Regions from separate parts of the Nonomuraea sp. NPDC051191 genome, predicted to be linked through region 1. Evidence: riboswitches for the same ligand, from Rfam matches in the RefSeq annotation. Region 1 holds a riboswitch; each other region holds the start of a gene.
What was found. A riboswitch is a leader RNA that binds a small molecule or an ion and turns the genes downstream of it on or off. The one in region 1 is predicted to bind cyclic di-AMP.
Positions count from the first base shown of each region.

Region 2: linked by a shared signal. The riboswitch ahead of ACIA8R_RS39380 (CHAP domain-containing protein) and the one ahead of ACIA8R_RS38470 (CHAP domain-containing protein) in region 1 are both predicted to bind cyclic di-AMP.
Region 3: linked by a shared signal. The riboswitch ahead of ACIA8R_RS46220 (CHAP domain-containing protein) and the one ahead of ACIA8R_RS38470 (CHAP domain-containing protein) in region 1 are both predicted to bind cyclic di-AMP.
Region 4: linked by a shared signal. The riboswitch ahead of ACIA8R_RS15910 (C40 family peptidase) and the one ahead of ACIA8R_RS38470 (CHAP domain-containing protein) in region 1 are both predicted to bind cyclic di-AMP.

Region 1 covers NZ_JBITEZ010000015.1:175,152-179,337, forward strand. The annotation lists gene ACIA8R_RS38460 (aldo/keto reductase) at 1-770, shown strand, start outside; gene ACIA8R_RS38465 (Gfo/Idh/MocA family protein) at 790-1,743, shown strand; cyclic di-AMP (ydaO/yuaA leader) riboswitch at 1,861-1,998, shown strand; gene ACIA8R_RS38470 (CHAP domain-containing protein) at 2,011-2,706, shown strand; gene ACIA8R_RS38475 (class I SAM-dependent methyltransferase) at 2,772-3,590, opposite strand; gene ACIA8R_RS38480 (YciI family protein) at 3,757-4,185, shown strand.
Region 2 covers NZ_JBITEZ010000016.1:32,662-36,847, forward strand. The annotation lists gene ACIA8R_RS39365 (Tm-1-like ATP-binding domain-containing protein) at 1-489, opposite strand, end outside; gene ACIA8R_RS39370 (nuclear transport factor 2 family protein) at 569-1,027, opposite strand; gene ACIA8R_RS39375 (TetR/AcrR family transcriptional regulator) at 1,125-1,736, shown strand; gene ACIA8R_RS39380 (CHAP domain-containing protein) at 1,715-2,446, opposite strand; cyclic di-AMP (ydaO/yuaA leader) riboswitch at 2,460-2,597, opposite strand; gene ACIA8R_RS39385 (luciferase family protein) at 2,861-3,208, opposite strand; gene ACIA8R_RS39390 (glycosyl hydrolase family 18 protein) at 3,451-4,186, shown strand, end outside.
Region 3 covers NZ_JBITEZ010000023.1:151,050-155,235, reverse strand. The annotation lists gene ACIA8R_RS46235 (hypothetical protein) at 1-475, opposite strand, end outside; gene ACIA8R_RS46230 (multicopper oxidase domain-containing protein) at 984-1,532, shown strand; gene ACIA8R_RS46225 (hypothetical protein) at 1,570-1,842, shown strand; gene ACIA8R_RS46220 (CHAP domain-containing protein) at 1,968-2,636, opposite strand; cyclic di-AMP (ydaO/yuaA leader) riboswitch at 2,650-2,803, opposite strand; gene ACIA8R_RS46215 (hypothetical protein) at 3,378-3,563, opposite strand; gene ACIA8R_RS46210 (hypothetical protein) at 4,058-4,186, shown strand, end outside.
Region 4 covers NZ_JBITEZ010000005.1:219,654-223,839, forward strand. The annotation lists gene ACIA8R_RS15900 (NYN domain-containing protein) at 1-603, shown strand, start outside; gene ACIA8R_RS15905 (NlpC/P60 family protein) at 736-1,662, shown strand; cyclic di-AMP (ydaO/yuaA leader) riboswitch at 2,058-2,220, shown strand; gene ACIA8R_RS15910 (C40 family peptidase) at 2,351-2,833, shown strand; gene ACIA8R_RS15915 (hypothetical protein) at 2,987-3,817, shown strand; gene ACIA8R_RS15920 (M48 family metalloprotease) at 3,829-4,186, shown strand, end outside.

The DNA of each region.
Region 1 (4,186 bases):
TCGGCGTCTGGCAGGTCTCTGCCGACGACGCCGAGCACGCCGTGACGACCGCGCTGCGCGCGGGATACCGGCATGTCGACACCGCCGCCGCCTACGAGAACGAGGAGGGCGTCGGCCGGGCCGTGCGCGCCGCCGAGGTGCCACGGGAGAAGGTGTTCGTCACCACCAAGCTGTGGAACGGCGACCACGGGCGGGCCGAGCAGGCCTTCGACGAGAGCCTGGCCCGCCTGGGCCTCGACTACGTAGATCTTTTCCTGATCCACTGGCCGGTTCCGGAGCAGGACAAGTACGTGCAGGCCTGGCGGGCGCTGGAGAAGATCTACCGTGACGGCCGGGCCAAGGCCATCGGCGTCTCCAACTTCACGGTCGCCACCCTGACCCGGCTGATGGACGAGACCGACATCACGCCCTCGATCAACCAGATCGAGCTGCACCCGTACTTCCAGCAGCGCGAGATGCGGGCCTTCCACGAGGCCAACGGCATCCTGACCGAGGCGTGGAGCCCGCTCGGGCAGGGCAAGGGGCTGCTGGCCGACCCGGCGCTGCGCGTGCTGTCGGAGAAGTACGGCAAGACGCCCGCGCAGATCGTGCTCCGCTGGCATCTCCAGCTCGGCAACGTGGTGATCCCCAAGTCGGTCACCCCGGCGCGGATCGAGGAGAACATCGACGTGTTCGACTTCATCCTCGACTCCGAGGACCTGGTGGCCATCGGCGCGATGAACTCTGGGCGGCGCATCGGGCCCGACCCCGACTCGTTCAACCTGACCTGAGCGCTCTACGATCTCGGGCGTGCGAGATTTCACCTGGGGAATAGCGGCGACCGGCGGCATCGCGCGTACCGTGGGGGCGGCCATCGTGGCCGAGCCCGGCATGCGGGTGGCCGCCGTCGGCTCGCGGAGCCTGGTCAGGGCGCGGGCCCTGGCCGACGAGCTGGGCGCGGAGTCGGCCTACGGCTCCTACGAGGCCCTGTGCGCCGATCCGGCCGTCGACGCGGTCTACGTGGCCACGCCGCACGCCCAGCACCTGGAGGTGGCCGAGGCGGCCATCGCGGCGGGCAAGTCCGTGCTGTGCGAGAAGCCGCTGGCGGCCAGCGTGGCCGACGCCGAGCGCATGGTGGCGCTGGCCCGCGCGGCCGGGGTCTTCCTCATGGAGGCCATGTGGATGCGGTTCAACCCGCTCATCCAGCGGGTGGCGGCCGATCCGCGTTTCGGGGAGATCCGCTCGGTGCGGGCCTCGTTCGGGTTCGCGCTGCCCTACGACCCCGCCCATCGGCTGTGGGCGCCGGAGCTGGGCGGCGGGGCCCTGCTCGACCTGGGGATCTACCCGTTCGGGCTGGCGCAGCTCCTGCTCGGCATGCCGCGTGAGCTGCGGATCACCGGCTCGCTGGCGCCGAGCGGGGTCGACGCGGAGGCGGGCGGGGTGCTGCTCTACCCGGACGGACGGCGGGCGCTGGTGGACGTGTCCCTGCTCGCCCATCACGCCAACGACGCGAGCGTGGTGGGCACGTCGATGCGGGCCGACATCCTGGCGCCGTTCTGGGCGCCGCAGCGGGTGCTGCTGTCGGGGCCGTCGATGGAGACGGAGGAGCTGGTGCTCGACCCGGCCGACAACGGGTACGCCGGGGAGCTGCGCGAGGTGCGCGCCGCCACGGCCGAGGGCCGGACCGAGAGCGCCGTCATGCCGCTTGACGAATCCCTTGCCATGATGGGGCTTCTGGCCGACGCGCGGGGGCAACTCTCCTAGCTGCGCCTTTAGGCACTTGCCTTCTTCTTGCCCGATGTATTACCTTGTGGGGCATCTCGCGGCAGACGTCCGGTTTGTCCGGCTTTGTCCAACCATCGCAAGACATTTCGCAGGATCGTCCTGCGACCGCTGAATCCGCCTCCGGGCGGAACCGGGGACCCACGTCCTTTGGGGTGAATCGGCACTTCGGTGCCGTAGGGCAGCTTCCACGTCCGAACCCGTCAGCTAACCCGGTAAGCGGCATGGAAGCAAGGAGTAATGCCCTCGATGGCCAAGCACCGTCCCATCCGTGCCCCGAAGATCAACCACCTCCGCGCCGCGCTCGGCGCGACCATCATCGCCACCGCGATCGGCGCCCACGCCACCGCCGCCGGCGCCGACAGCGTCGACCCGGCCGCCTCCACCGGCCACTCGGCCGTCGCGCCGCAGGCCGCCGCCCAGACCGGCAGGGCCGGGGAGACCCAGGTCAACGTCACCGCCGCACAGGTCCTGGCCGTGGCCAAGGCCCAGGTCGGCATCTCCGAGAACGCCTACGGCGGCGGCACCAAGTTCCAGAAGTGGTACGCCGACTCCCAGCGCGCCGCCGAGACCGTCGCCCGCGACGGCGGCAGCCGCCAGGACTACGTGAACGCCGCCTGGTGCTCGATGTTCGTCTCCTGGGTCGGCGAGCAGACCGGCGCCCGCCCGCAGGTCGGCTGGGACGCCTGGACCGTGGCCCACGCCAAGTGGTTCGCCGCCAACAAGCGCTGGGGCACCGAGGCCAAGCCCGGCGCCGTCGTCTTCTTCTCCTGGGGCGGCAGCAAGAGCCTGGACGCCATCCAGCACGTCGGCTTCGTCGTCAAGGACAACGGCAACGGCACGATCTCCACGGTCGAGGGCAACACCGGCAACGGCAAGGTGGAGGAGCGCGTCCGGCCGAAGTCGCAGGTCGTCGGCTACGGCTACCCGCAGTACGCGGGCTGACCTCCCCTGCTTCGAGCGCGGCTTCGAGCGCGCGTCCCGCACGAGGGACGCGCGCTCGCCGCGTCTCAGGGCCGGACCGCCACCAGCGAGTACAGCACCGGCAGGTGCGAGTCCCCGAACGGCAGCCGGTAGCGGCCGTCCTCGCCCTCGGTCAGCAGCCCGCGCGGGTCCAGCTCGGCGGCGACGTGCTCGCCCAGCTCGGCCACCGTGAGCCCGGCGCGCGCCGCCGCCGTGACGATCTCGCCCGCCGAGTACGAGTACTGGACGGTCTCCTGGGCCTCGGTCACCACGCCGGCGTCGGCGTACGTGCCGGTCACCATCTCGCGGTGGGCCTGGCCGCCGCCGTAGGGCCAGTCGGCCACCAGCGGGTCGAGCGAGGCCACCGTCTGGTAGGCCGGATGCAGGTCGACCAGCACCAGCCGCCCGCCGGGCCGCAGCGCCATGGCCGCGCCGCGCATCCAGGCGGCCAGGTCGCCGATCCAGCACAACACGCCGTACGTGGCCACGGCCAGGTCGAAGCCCCCGGCCAGCGACTCGGGCAGCCGCTGCGTGTCGGCCTCCACGAACGTGGCCGCCAGCCCGGCCTCGGCCGCCAGGTCGCGGGCGCGCGCGACCGCCACCGGGGAGAAGTCGACGCCGGTCACCCGCGCTCCGAGCCGCGCCCAGCTCAGCGTGTCCATGCCGAAGTGGCACTGCAGGTGGAGCAGGTCCTTCCCGGCGACGTCCCCCGCCAGGCGGCGTTCGAGCGCGTAGAGGGTCTGCCGGCCGGCGAGGAAGGCGTCCACGTCGTAGAACCTGTCGGCGGGCGTGGAGCCGTGGACGCGGGCGCGCTCGTCCCAGAGGGCCCGGTTGGCGGGGAGGCCGGCTGCTGCGGGTTGGGGCATGGGCCGAGGATGGCACATCGGCCACGCGGTCGCACGACCGGTACCGTGCCCTGGACAACGAACGATCCGCCCCCCGCGTGTCGATCCGGCGGGCGCCCGTTCGACGCTCGGGTGAGACCGGCTCCGCGGCGCGATCGCGGGCGGAAGGGACGGCAGAGTGAAGTTCATGATCGTCGGCAAGGCCAGCGCGGAGACCGAGGCGGGGGCGGTGCCCAGCCAGGAGGTCGTCGACAACATGCACGCCTACAACGAGGCGCTGACCAGGGCGGGGGTGCTGCTGGCCGCCGAGGGCCTCTACCCGAGCTCACAGGGCGCGCAGATCGCCTACAGCGGCGGCCGGGCGAAGGTGATCGACGGCCCGTTCGCCGAGGCCAAGGAGCTGATCGCGGGGTTCTGGCTGATCCAGGTGAAGTCCAGGGAGGAGGCCGTCGAGTGGGCCCTGCGCGTGCCCGTCCCCGAGGGCTGCGACGGGATCGCGCTGGACGTGTGGCGGGTCTACGACGCCTCCGACGCGCCGGACGCGGCCTCGTCCGACCCGGTGGACGTCGAGCGGGAGCGGGCCATGCGCCGGCGCCTGGGCACGTGGGAGCCCTGAC
Region 2 (4,186 bases), on a different contig from region 1:
GTTGGCCAGGATGCGGCGGGAGATGGAGTTGACGCCCGCGACGTCGACGACGCTGTACATGAGCGTCACGTCGGTCTCGCCGACGTAGGCGGACACGTCGCCGCTGACCATGGTCGACACCAGCAGCTTGGGCAGGCCGACGGGCAGCGCCCGCATGACCGCGGCGGCGATGGACGAGCCGCCGCTGCCGCCCAGCGCGAGCACGCCGCCCAGCCCGCCGCGGGCGTGCAGCTCCTTGGCGACGGCCGTGGCCCCGGCCGCCATCGCCGCGAGCGCGGCGCCGCGGTCGCCCGCGCTCCTGAGCCGGTCGAGGTCGGTGCCGGCGGCCCGCGCGACGGCCTCTGCCGGGACGTCGGCGGCCAGCGCGGAGGCGCCCATCACGCCGGTGTCCATGAGGACGACGTCCTGCCCGGCCCGGACGATCAGATCGCGGACGAGGGCATACTCCTCCCCCTTGGTGTCGAGGGTGCCCAGCAGCAGAACCGCCATGTCAGACCTCCTACGATCGGCTCCTCGACCTTACCCGTTGATCTCCGGGCGGGCTGTCAATGCCGGAGCGATCGCGGGGTCACCGGACGCCGAGGACGTCCACTCCGTGCTCGGACAGGGGGCGGGAGCCGAAGATGCGGCGTTCGTCCTCCGTGATGGGGACGTCGTTGATGCTGGCCTCCCGGCGGCGCATCAGCCCGGACTCGTCGAACTCCCACTGCTCGTTGCCGTAGCTGCGCCACCACTGGCCGGTGGCGTCGCGGGACTCGTACTGGAAGCGGACGGCGATGCGGTCGCCGGTGAACGCCCAGAGCTCCTTGCGCAGGGCGTAGTCCAGCTCCCGATCCCACTTGCGGCGCAGGAACGCGGCCATCTCGGCGCGGCCCGTGACGAACTCGCCGCGGTTGCGCCACACGGAGTCCTCGGTGTACGCGAGCGCGACACGTTCGGGGTCGCGGGTGTTCCAGGCGTCCTCGGCGGCCTGGACCTTGATCCGGGCGGTCTCCTCGGTGAACGGCGGAACGGGCGGGCGTGTCATGTGATGTCCTCTCATATCGAGAGAACGGGCGTTCTCCCGGGGTGTGCGATAGCGTAGAGAACGAGCGTTCTCCGCCGCAAGCACCTGGAGGAGTGTCATGGATCACGAGCAGCTGCTGCTGGACGCCGCGGGCGACCTGTTCTACCGCCGCGGCGTGCAGGCGGTCGGCATGGACGAGATCCGCGCCGCCTCCGGCCTCTCGCTGAAGCGGCTCTACCAGTGCTTCCCGTCGAAGGAGGCGCTGGTCGTGGCCTACCTGCGGCGGCGCGACGAACGCTGGACGGCCTCGCTCACCGCGTACGTGACGGACGCCGGCGACCGCATCCCGGCGGTCTTCGAGTGGCTGGAACGCTGGTTCACCGAGGACGACTTCCGCGGTTGCGGCTTCGTCAACGCCTTCGCCGAGCTGGGCGCCGGTTCGGCCGCCGTCCGTACGGCGGTGCGCGCACACAAGGAACGCCTGCGCGCCTACCTGAGCTCGCTCGCCGAGAAGGCGGGCGCCGGCGATCCCGGCCTGCTCGCCGAGCAGTTGCTCACCCTGATCGACGGCGCCACCGTGACCGCGATGATCTCCGAGGACCCCGGCGCCGCCCGCTCGGCCGCCCAGTCCGCCGCCACCCTGGTCGACCAGCACACACGCGAAAGAGCGCACCCCCCGCAGGGAGTGCGCTCTTCACAGGAGGGAGATCAGGCGGCGTACGACGGGTAGCCGTAGCCGACGACCTGGGAGGCCGGGCGGACGCGCTCCTCGACCTTGCCGTTGCCGGTGTTGCCTTCGATCGTGGAGATCGTGCCGTCGCCGTTGTCCTTGACGACGAAGCCGACGTGCTGGATGTCGCTCAGGCTCTTGCTGCCGCTCCAGGAGAAGAAGACGACGGCGCCGGGCTTTGCCTCGGTGCCCCAGCGGCCGTTGGAGGCGAACCACTTGGCGTGCGAGACGGTGTAGGCGTCCCAGCCGACCTGCGGGCGGGCGCCGGTCTGGTCACCGACCCAGGAGACGAACATCGAGCACCAGGCGGCGTTCACGTAGTCCTGGCGACTGCCGCCGTCGCGGGCGACGGTCTCGGCGGCGCGGGGCGAGCCGGCGTACCACTTCTGGAACTTGGTGCCGCCGCCGTTGGCGTCCTCGGAGACGCCGACCTGGGCGCGGGCGGTGGCCAGGACCTGGGCGGCGGTGACGTTCACCTTGCCCTTGGCGCTCTCGTCGGTGGCGCGCTTGTCGGCCACGGTGGCGACACGCGGCTGGGCGGCGGCCACGCCGGCGACCTTGGCGGTCTGGGCGGCGGTGCCGGCGGTGGCGTGGACGGTGTCGGCGTTCACTGCCGCGTGCGTGCCGAGCACACCGGCGACGGCGGTCGCGCCGAGGGCGATCTTGGCGAGGTCGAGCTTGTAGGCACGGTGAAGACGGTGCTTGGCCATGAGGGATTACTCCTTGTGCTTCCGTGCCGCTTGCCGGGTTAGCTGACGGGTTCGGGCGGGAAGCTGCCCTACGGCACCGTGGTGCCGATTCACCCCGATGGACACATGGGTCCCCGGTTCCGCGCACAGGCGGATTCAGCGGTCTCTGGTCAGGCAAAGGGCTGACGCATCGTCTTCCCGGGCCCAGGAAAGGGCCTGAAGGTATATCTGCGACGCCCGGACGCGGTGTATCCGCGCCGACTCTGTACAACACGGGTCCCGCTGGGGTAATTCCCCGGCAATGACATCCCTACCTGGGACGTCTCCCCGTTCGGCTGTGTACAACCAAGCTACCCGGCGAGTAATTCCAGGGCAAATGGAGGGCATTGTTCAGACGGTGCGTAGGAGAAACGCTACGCACCGCGAAGAATCGTTTCAGGCCACGTGCGCCTTTATCGCCACGCTCGTGAGGGCCAGCAACAATTCCAGATCGGGCTCGGCGTCGACCTGCACGGCGACCCAGGCGCGGTCGCGGCAGGCATGGACCTGATCGCACGCCTGCAAATAGGGCTCCAGGCGTCCGATGGCGGGGGCGGTGAGCCGTACGTGGACCTCGTCCCGGCCGGCCAGGCGCAGGATCTCGGTTCCGTGTACGGCGAAGGCGACCTGTCGCCCGGTGCCGCTGACGTTCAGCGACGGCCAGGACCGTAACTCCGCGACCGCGCGGACCACGTAAGGTCCGCGGCGCGTGGGCGTCCGCCGCCAGGCGGAGATTCCTGCCACGCTCCCATGCTGGGCCACGGCTCACCCCGCCGTCAGCCCCCGTTCCTGAACCGTTATCCCCTCGTGAACGGGCACATTCGGGGTCTGACCGGCACGATTACGGACGCCTGACCGATACGTATTGACGCTCCCGCAGGCAGAGGCTACCGTCGATTCACAACTTAAAGGAAACTTTCCTAATAGTTTCCCCAGAAGTCTCCCATCCCACTCCCCACACACCCCCCAACGGATGTCGGAGCGACATGAAACACACCATTCTGAGCAAGGTCCTGGCAGGAATGGCGGCATTGGCCCTGCCCCTGACCGCGGCCGTCGCCGTCCCACCGATCGCCTCCGCCAGCACGGTGGCCTTCGCGGCGGCCTGGGCCCCGTGGACCGCGTACACCGCGGGCACGGTCGTCACCTACAACGGCGTGGACTACGTCTGCCTCCAGGCGCACACCTCCCAGCCCGGCTGGGAGCCGCCGAACGTGGCGGCGCTGTGGAAGGTCTCCGGCGGCGGCGGCAGCGACACGACCGCGCCGTCGGTGCCGGGCAACCTGCGCTCGACCGGCGTCACGAACAACAGCGTGGCCCTGGCCTGGGACGCCTCCACCGACAACGTGGCCGTCACCGGTTACGAGATCTACCGCGGCGGCACTCTCGTCACCACCGTCACGGGCACCACGTACAACGACACGGGCCTCACCGCGAGCACGGCCTACACCTACACCGTGCGCGCGCGTGACGCCGCCGGCAACCGCTCGGCCAACAGCAACCAGATCACCGCCACCACCACGGGCGGCGGCGGCGACGACAAGACCCCGCCGACCGTGCCGGGCAACCTGCGCTCGACCGGCGTCAGCAGCAGCAGCGTCTCGCTGGCCTGGAACGCCTCGACCGACAACGTGGCCGTCACCGGTTACGAGATCTACCGCGGCGGCACTCTCGTCACCACCGTCACGGGCACCTCGCACACCGACAGCGGCCTCAGCGCCA
Region 3 (4,186 bases), on a different contig from region 1:
AACGGCGCGTAGTCACGTCGATCTTCCGCTTGCGGCGCAAGAACTCCTGCATCCATTCGGCGACCGTGACGGTGGGGTTGAGGTCCTGACGGGTGCGGACCTTGCGCCGTACCTCCTCCACCGGCGGCAACGCCTTGTTGTCCTTGAGCGTGGCCAGCATCAGCTCGGCGATCTTCCGTTGCACGTGCGGGTCCTCATCCAGCGCCAGCAGCGCCCGGGCCTGCTCCAACTCCGCCTCGACCTCCTCCAGCGTGGCAAAGCCCCGACGCCGCAGCGGATTACGCCGCCGACCGTCCGCGTGCGCCGGCAGCTCCAGCTGGTAGGCCCACCGGCCATGGGTGCTGCTCCACCGCTCCCCTCCTCCGGGACGACGCAGCTTCGGACATGCCTTACCCAGCCTCTTGCCCGTAGCCTCGTCGCGGCAGGAACACGTCTTGAAGGTGGTTCCGTTCATCTGTGTCGTCTTGCCCTTCATCTCCTGATCGGCTGCTGACCGCGTCGTCACACCTCGACAACGCGTTCCTTCACACCCCACGACCGGCTGGACACGCCATCGCCCCTGCGATGCGCCCATGCGCGACCCGACCGGCGGGTTTTCTGACACACCGCACAGGGCACGATCACGCCCGTCCGGCGGCCCACGGATTGACAGCGGTACCCAGGGCCCGGTTCCAGCCACCCCGGGGCACGCACACGCCCGGGAACAGCCGTCGCGGAACACCCATGGGGCCGTTAGTCGGGGGCGCTGGTATCGACGCCCACCTTCACCGCCCGCGTCAAGCGATATCCGCTGGTCATGATCCCTGGCCACTCGCATGCTCCGTCCACGGTGGATATGGCGTGCCCGAGGGGAGGCCGGCCGCAAGTGGCCTCCGATTGCATACATGACGGCCTCCCGGCCGCCGCGGCGGGAACTGTACGGTCAGCATCCTCATCCCGATCCGGCGTGCAAGCCTGCCCCGGTCACTTACCTAAATACCGACGTGCTGGTCACCCTCAAGGACGGCGTCTTCCCGCTGGTCGCCCTGGCCGAGGGCAAGAACGCCGTGGCCCGCGGCCTGATCCGGACCGGCGACGGCGCTTCCGCTCCCAAGGCCGACGTACGCCCCCGCGAACTGGACGGCGACGTCGTCCGCTATGCCGAGCTCCGGCCGGCCGAAGGCGTGCGCCTGGCGGCCAAGGAGCCCGACCGCGTCGTCAGGCTGGAGCTGACCGGCAGCATGATGGCCTACGACTGGGCGATCAACGGCAAGAAGTACGACCCGAAGATCATCTCCCCGGTACGGCCGGGCGAACGCGTGCGGCTGTCGTTCGTGAACCGGACCACCATGTGGCACCCCATGCACCTGCACGGCCACACCTTCGCCCTGGCGGACGGCGGCGTCCGGAAGGACACCGCCATCGTCCTGCCCGGCAGCACGCTGAACGTCGACTTCGACGCCGACAACCCAGGGCTCTGGATGATCCACTGCCACAACATCTACCACGCCGAATCCGGCATGATGACCCTCCTCGGCTACCAGCAGACCTGATCCGGGTACACGGCCGCCACCATCACTGGCGGCGGCCGTGGCCGCGGTGGGCCGCATTCACCAGGCGCCGAATGGTTCGATCCGAGGCTGCCTCCTTCCTGGTGAAGTTGGCGCCCTCGCCTTCGTGCTGCTTCTCAGCCGCAGCTTCGCGCCGGCCCTTGCCGTCGCGCAAACGGGACATGGGGTCATCGCCCCCGCCCGGCGGCCAGGCATCCTGCAGTTCGGCTCCACCCCCTCGTACGCGACGTTCGTGGACGTGTGGCGAGCAGCCGAAGCGCTCTCCGCCGTGATGCGCCACATTGGAGCATGAGCCGGGCCGACACAAGGCGCCGGCCTCACGGCTTCGCTCCTGACACACGAAAGTGGCGCAGGGCCACGCCCTGCGCCACTTTGCTGCCCTCACCATCGCACTGGAGAGGAATCCTCGGTCGACTGTCAGGCCTTGTACTGCGGGTAGCCGTACCCGACCACCTGGGACTTGGGCCGGACGCGCTCCTCGACCTTGCCGTTGCCGGTGTTGCCCTCGATAGCCGTGATCGTGCCGTCGCCGTTGTCCTGCTTGACCAGCCCCACGTGGTCGATGCTCTCGACGGACTTGTCGTCCCAGGAGTAGAAGACCACTGCGCCGGGCTTGGCCTGGCTCCCCCAGTGCTTGTTGGCCTCGAACCACTTGGCGTAGGTGACGGTGTAGGCGTCCCAGCCGACGGTGGACCGGGCGCCGGCCTTCTCCCCCACCCAGGAGACGAACATCGCGCACCAGGGGGCGTTGGCGTAGGACTGCAGACTGCCGCCGTCGCGGGCCACGGTCTCCTTCGCGCGGGGCGAGGACATGTACCAGCTGTGGAACGGGGTGCCGCCGCCCGCGGCGTTCTCGGTCACACCGACCTGCGACTCGGCGATCTTCAGGACGGACTGCGCGCTCACCTGCCCGGCGCTCTTCTCCTCGGCGCTGTGCGAGGCGACGGTGTCGGAACGTGCGCCGGACGCCTGGTCGGCGAAGACCGGGGCTGCGGTGAGAACCGCGCCGGCGGCGACGCTCACGCCGAGGGCGAGGCGAGTGAGGGTGGCGGGCGTCAGGGCACGGGTGAAGGCGTTGATGGTCATGAAGAGGTATTGCTCCTTGCTTCCATTCCGCCTACCGGGTTAGCTGACGGGTTCGGGCGTGGAAGTGCCCTACGGATGCCCTCGCGGGAGGGTGTTCCGATTCACCCCACAGAATGTGGGTCCCCGGTTCCGCGTGTTTGTCCGTGCGGATTCGGCGGCCGCGTCGTTCTCCGTGTTCACACAGATCAGAGGCGGTCTCGGCAATGGTCGGGACGTACTGTGGCGCGGATGTTCACCCGGCCTACGTCGTAACTGACATTGAAGGTATGCGAATGGCATAGAGCGGTACAAGCCAGCTACGGAGAAACGCTTCAAAAAGGCCTACCAGGCAGGCATTTAACCGACCAATTCTTTACCTTGGCACGCCGCCTGACCGTTGTCCCCGGCCGGGGATCAAGAAGGACAACGGCCGGAACCTCGCCACCACCCAAGCCGGGGAGGAGTGAGACGGCGGCGGCCACAAAGGCGACCACGGTCGCGATGCAGGTGCAGCGACCACCTCTCCAGGCTGCAGAGACCGGCCGGGTTAGCGGCGGTAATCGACCACGCACGCCACGGTGTTGAATCGCCGTCAACACCACGGACCATGCGCCCCCGTCCCACGCGAAGCCAGCGTCACGGCATACCACCACACCTGGCATCTCGACAGCGCATGCTCTTGAAGTCAGGCGCCAGACAGGCACGGACGAGCGACGAGCGCCCAGGGGTCCCGACAGCCTTCGAGACGGGATGGTCTGTCCTCTATCGGCTCTCCTCTGGCTCGAAACCGATGAGGAGGTTGAAGGCGCCGGTCAAATGGTCGGCCGAGACCAGGCCGACCGTCTCGGCCATCACTCTGTCACCCCAGCCGGGTGTACGCAGCTCAGCCACGCCCCCATCGGTGATGAAGGACGGCTTGACGAGTATGTCGACTGCCACCGTGATCAAGTCAGCCCCGCGGGCGTCGGTCGTCTCATGGTCCGGCCGGTCACCGTACACCCCGGCTCTCGGATGCCGGGGAAAGTGGCTCCATGGCGGAGACTCGGATACGCTCCCATAACTCGAACATCGATGTTTGAGTTACGGGAAGGGCAGTAGCACGTGGTACCGCGAGAAGCATCGAAAGAGGTACGAGCGCCGGCAGCGGCCGGCGCGCCCGGATACCCCCAGAAAGTGCGTCGGCGCCGCAGCGAACAAGCCCGCCCCAAGGGCATGCCCGGCGTGGCACGTGCGGCGCAGCGGTCGGCCGCCGACCAGGACGGGCAGCGCTTCACCGACACAGCGTTCCCTCTCCTGGCAGAGAACCGGGGTCGCTACCTGCCGGTCCGCCTCATCGGGCGTTTCAGGGCACGGTCGGCCAGAGCGGAAAGCACCGATCACCCCATGCGACGGACTCTACGTTCGTCACGACCTCGTTACCGACCCGCTTCACGGAGACCCACATGCGTAGCGACGCCCCCCTTGGGGATGACACCATCGTCGCGCTGCTGTTGGCAGGACTGATCTTTCTGGCGGCCCTGACGCTGGGCGTATGGAAATACCTGCAGATGATCCACCCGGAGCGGCACAGG
Region 4 (4,186 bases), on a different contig from region 1:
CGCGAGGGCCGCAGCATCGAGGACGCCCGCATCAGGGTGCTGCTCGACGCGCTCCAGGACGCCTCGGCCGGGCTGCGCAGGGAGCTGGCGCTGCCCACCACGATCAGCAAGCCCGCCGACTCGGTCGCGGCCAGCACCGGCGAGCGTCCCGGGGTGCGCGGCGTGCCGGCGCGGGCTCTGGCCGACGACGACCCGCAGCTCCTCGACCAGCTCCTGGCGCTGCCGCAGGTCCATCTGATCATCGACGGCTACAACGTCACCAAGACCGGCTACGGCACGTTCACCCTCGCCGACCAGCGCAACCGGCTGATGACCGGCCTCGGCGGCCTGGTCGCGCAGACCCGCGTCGAGGTGACGGTGGTCTTCGACGGTGCAGAGCTCAACGCGCCCGTGCAGGTGGTGGCGCCGCGCGGGGTGCGGGTGCTGTTCAGCGCGCCGGGGGAGATCGCCGACGACCTCATCCGCCGGCTCGTCCGCGCCGAGCCGCCCGGCCGGGCCATCGCCGTCGTCTCCTCCGACCGGGAGGTGGCCGAGTCCGTCCGCCGGATGGGCGCCAGACCCGTTCCGTCGGGTCTGCTGCTGCGCCGGTTGGGCCGCGCATAAGTTACGAATTAGCACTATTGGCGAGACCCCACTCGCCACTTCTGTACTATTTCGCCCCAGGTGTAATCCCTGGGAGGCGACGCTGTGAGGTTTGGCCGGGTCACGTTGGCGGCGGGTCTCGCGATCGGGCTGATGACGGTCCCGATGGGTGCGGCGCTCGCTGATCCCAAGCCCACTCTCAAGCAGGCCAAGGCCAAGCTGGAGAAGCTGAACGACAAGGCCGACAAGGTCGTCGACCGGTACAACACGGCGACCGAGGAGTACAAGAAGGCCAAGAACGCCTACACCAAGCTGAACGACCGCTACAAGCAGAAGCTGCAGACGGTCGCCGACCTGCGGGCCGACATCATCAGGGCGGCGGTGGACTCGTACAAGCTGGGCGGGGACGTCGCGTCCCTGCCGGGCTTGATGGGCGCGGACGACCCCGAGAACCTGCTGGCCGGGATGGCCATGGCCGGGCAGCTCTCGCGCGAGCGGCTGGAGAAGCTGGCCGCCTTCGACCGCGAGAACAAGGGGCTCAAGGTCGAGCGCGACAACGCCGAGACCGCCCTGGCGGACGCCGACAAGGAGCGGGACGCGGTCCAGAAGGAGCGCGCCGAGGTCCTGAAGCTGGTCGGCGAGCAGAAGAAGCTCCTGGACAAGCTGGGGGCCTACAACCCGGGCAACCCCAACAGCACCGGCATCAAGTACACCGGTCCCGCCTCGGGCAACGCGGCCGCCGTTCTGCGCTTCGCCTTCGCCCAGGTCGGCAAGCCGTACATCTTCGGGGGCACGGGCCCGCGCGGCTACGACTGCTCAGGGCTGACCCAGGCCGCGTGGCGCGCGGCCGGCGTCTCGTTGCCGCGTACGACGTGGCAGCAGTGGGCCTGGGGCTCCGGACGCAAGGTGGACATCAAGGACCTCCAGCCCGGGGACCTCATCTTCAGCGAGGGGCTGGGGCACGTCAGCATCTACGCGGGCGGGGGCAAGATCGTCCACGCGCCGCAGACGGGTGACGTCGTGAAGGTCGTCCGGCTCTCGGACTACCGCCGCCCGCTGGTCGGAGCCATCCGCCCCTGACCTCCGGTCCACCGGAACTCCTCCCGACACTCGCCCTCGGCCGCCCGTCTCGCAGGCCGCAGGGACCACCGGCGTGCCCGCTCGGCCCGCCGGTGGGACGAAGGGGACAAAAGGTGTCAAAGGGCCCTGACAAGCGCCTGCGTCAGGAAGTGTGAGAAGGGTCACATTTAGGTAACGGAGCCTGTGGCTCCAGCAGGGGTTTCGTCCCTTACTCGTGCCTTTATTTGATCTTTACAACCTGACTCCCCCTTTGCACTTTCTTGACCCCTCGGCGTAGTTTCTGGCGTCGCGGTCGGCAAGCCATGCGAGCCGCGAATCGACATCGGAACCCCCGATGCGGACCACATAAAAATCCGTCGGTCGCCATCGATATCCCCATTCAGGCATATCAATCGAGTGGCGACCTGCCGAGTCCGTGCAGCCAGGAGGCACGGAGCCGGGGACCCAAAGATCCCGTCATCCCCCGGGATCAGGGGTGAATCGGCGCGTTCAGCGCCGTAGGGCGACTTCCAGGCCCGAATCCGTCAGCTAACCCGGTAGGCGTTCGTGGAAGACACAAGGAGAAATCCTGTCTACCTCCCTGCATAACCCCCGTCTGTCCCGTCTCGCCCTGAAGGGCGCCGCACTCACGATGACCGTGACGGCCGGAGGTGCGGTTCTCCATGCCGTGCCGGCCGGGGCGCAGACGGTGAGCGAATCGGCCGTCAGGCTCACCGCGGTGTCCAGCACCGCCGAGACGGCCACCACCAGGTCGGCCAAGGCGGCGAAGAGCGCCAGGTCGGCCAAGGCGGCGAAGGCCGCCAGGCAGAAGGTGAGGGCCCACAAGGCCGTCGCCGTCGCCAAGCACCAGATCGGCGACCCGTACCGGTACGGGGCCACGGGTCCTGGTGCGTTCGACTGCTCCGGACTCGTCCAGTACGCCTGGAAGAAGGCCGGGGTGCGACTCCCGCGCGTGACGAGCAGCCAGTTCGCCCGCATTCGGCACAAGGTCTCCTGGCGGAAGCTCAAGCCGGGCGACCTGATGTTCTTCAACGGGCTGGGCCACGTCGGCATGTACGTCGGCCACGGCAAGATGATCCATTCGCCGAGGACCGGCGAACGGGTGCGCATCGACAAACTGGGCGGATGGCGGAAGTCGTCGTTCGTCGGCGCGGTGCGTCCCGGCGCGTGACAACAGGCCCCGCCCGGACCCTCCCCGGTCCGGGCCGGGGCCTGTCGCATGTCCGGCTTCCTGTTGCGAACCGCAGGTCCCGCCTTGCGGAGAGGGCGTGGGCCCGGTCTCGTGAAGGGGGCGTGAGGGCCGCGGGCCGACTAGCATCGGGCCGTGTCCTCGCAGGTGCGTCCGTCCCTCCGCGGTCCGCGTCTGCTCCTGCCCGTCCTGCTGCTGGCGGCGGTTCTCGTGGTCGCCGACGCGCCGCCCGGCGCCGTCCTGCCCGCCGGGGCGCGCGATCTGTGGGCCGGCGGCGGTCAGGTGGTCCGCGGCGGACGGTCCGTGGTCGTGGGGCATCGCGCCGAGCCCGGCGTGCTCGCCGATCTCGCCCGGCGCGCCGACCTCGCCGGTCGGCGGGTGTCCGCGCTGCTCGGCCGGCCGGTACGCGCGCTGGTCGTCGTACCGGACTCCGACGCCGAGGCGGCGGGGCTGGCGGGCACGGGCCCGCTGGACGGGCTGGCCGCGGTGGCCGACGGCCCGAGGGTGATCATCGTCCCCGGCTCCTTCGCGCGGCTCACCCCCACCGGACGCGACGTCGTCCTCACCCACGAGCTCACGCACGTCGCCGCGGGCACCGACCGGCTGCCCGTCTGGCTCTACGAGGGGTTCGCCGACTACGTGGCCTACCGCGACGCCGGACTCCCCGTCAGGACGGCCGCCGCCGAACTCGCCGCCGAAGTACGGGCCGGCCGGCTGCCGAGCGAGTTGCCCGGAGCCGCGGCTTTCGCCCCCACGGCAGCCGACCCCGGACGGCTCGCGCGGGCGTACCAGGAGGCCTGGATGGCGTGTCGCTTCCTCGCAGACCGGTTCGGTGACGGGACCCTGGTACGGCTCTACCGTGATGCCCGCGTGGCCGGCGTCGATCAGGCGCTCGCCTCCGTGGGGCTGACCGCCGAGACACTGGCGGCACGGTGGCGCGAGTACGTACGAGAGCAGCTCGCGTGAAGGGGAGGCAGATGAGCGAGCGGAACGACCCGCCCCGGGAGGGGGACGAGCCCGCGGGAGCGGTCGCCAGAGGGGCCGACGAGCCCGGTACGGCGGTCGCGGCGGGCCACGGCGGCGGTGTGGCCATCAGGGACGACGAGGACGGGCGCCCCGGCGACGGCGGCCCGCCGGAACCCTCCGGCACCACCGAACCCCCTGAGTCCCCAGGTCACCCCGACGACCCGGACGACCCGGACACCTCCGGCCCCACCCCCGGCGAACGCCCCGACGCGGACGCCGACCCCGACACCGAGGACCCCCGCCACCTCCATCCCCCCACCCCCGACGAGCGCCCCCACGCGAAGGACGCCGAGAACCCCGCCGAGAACT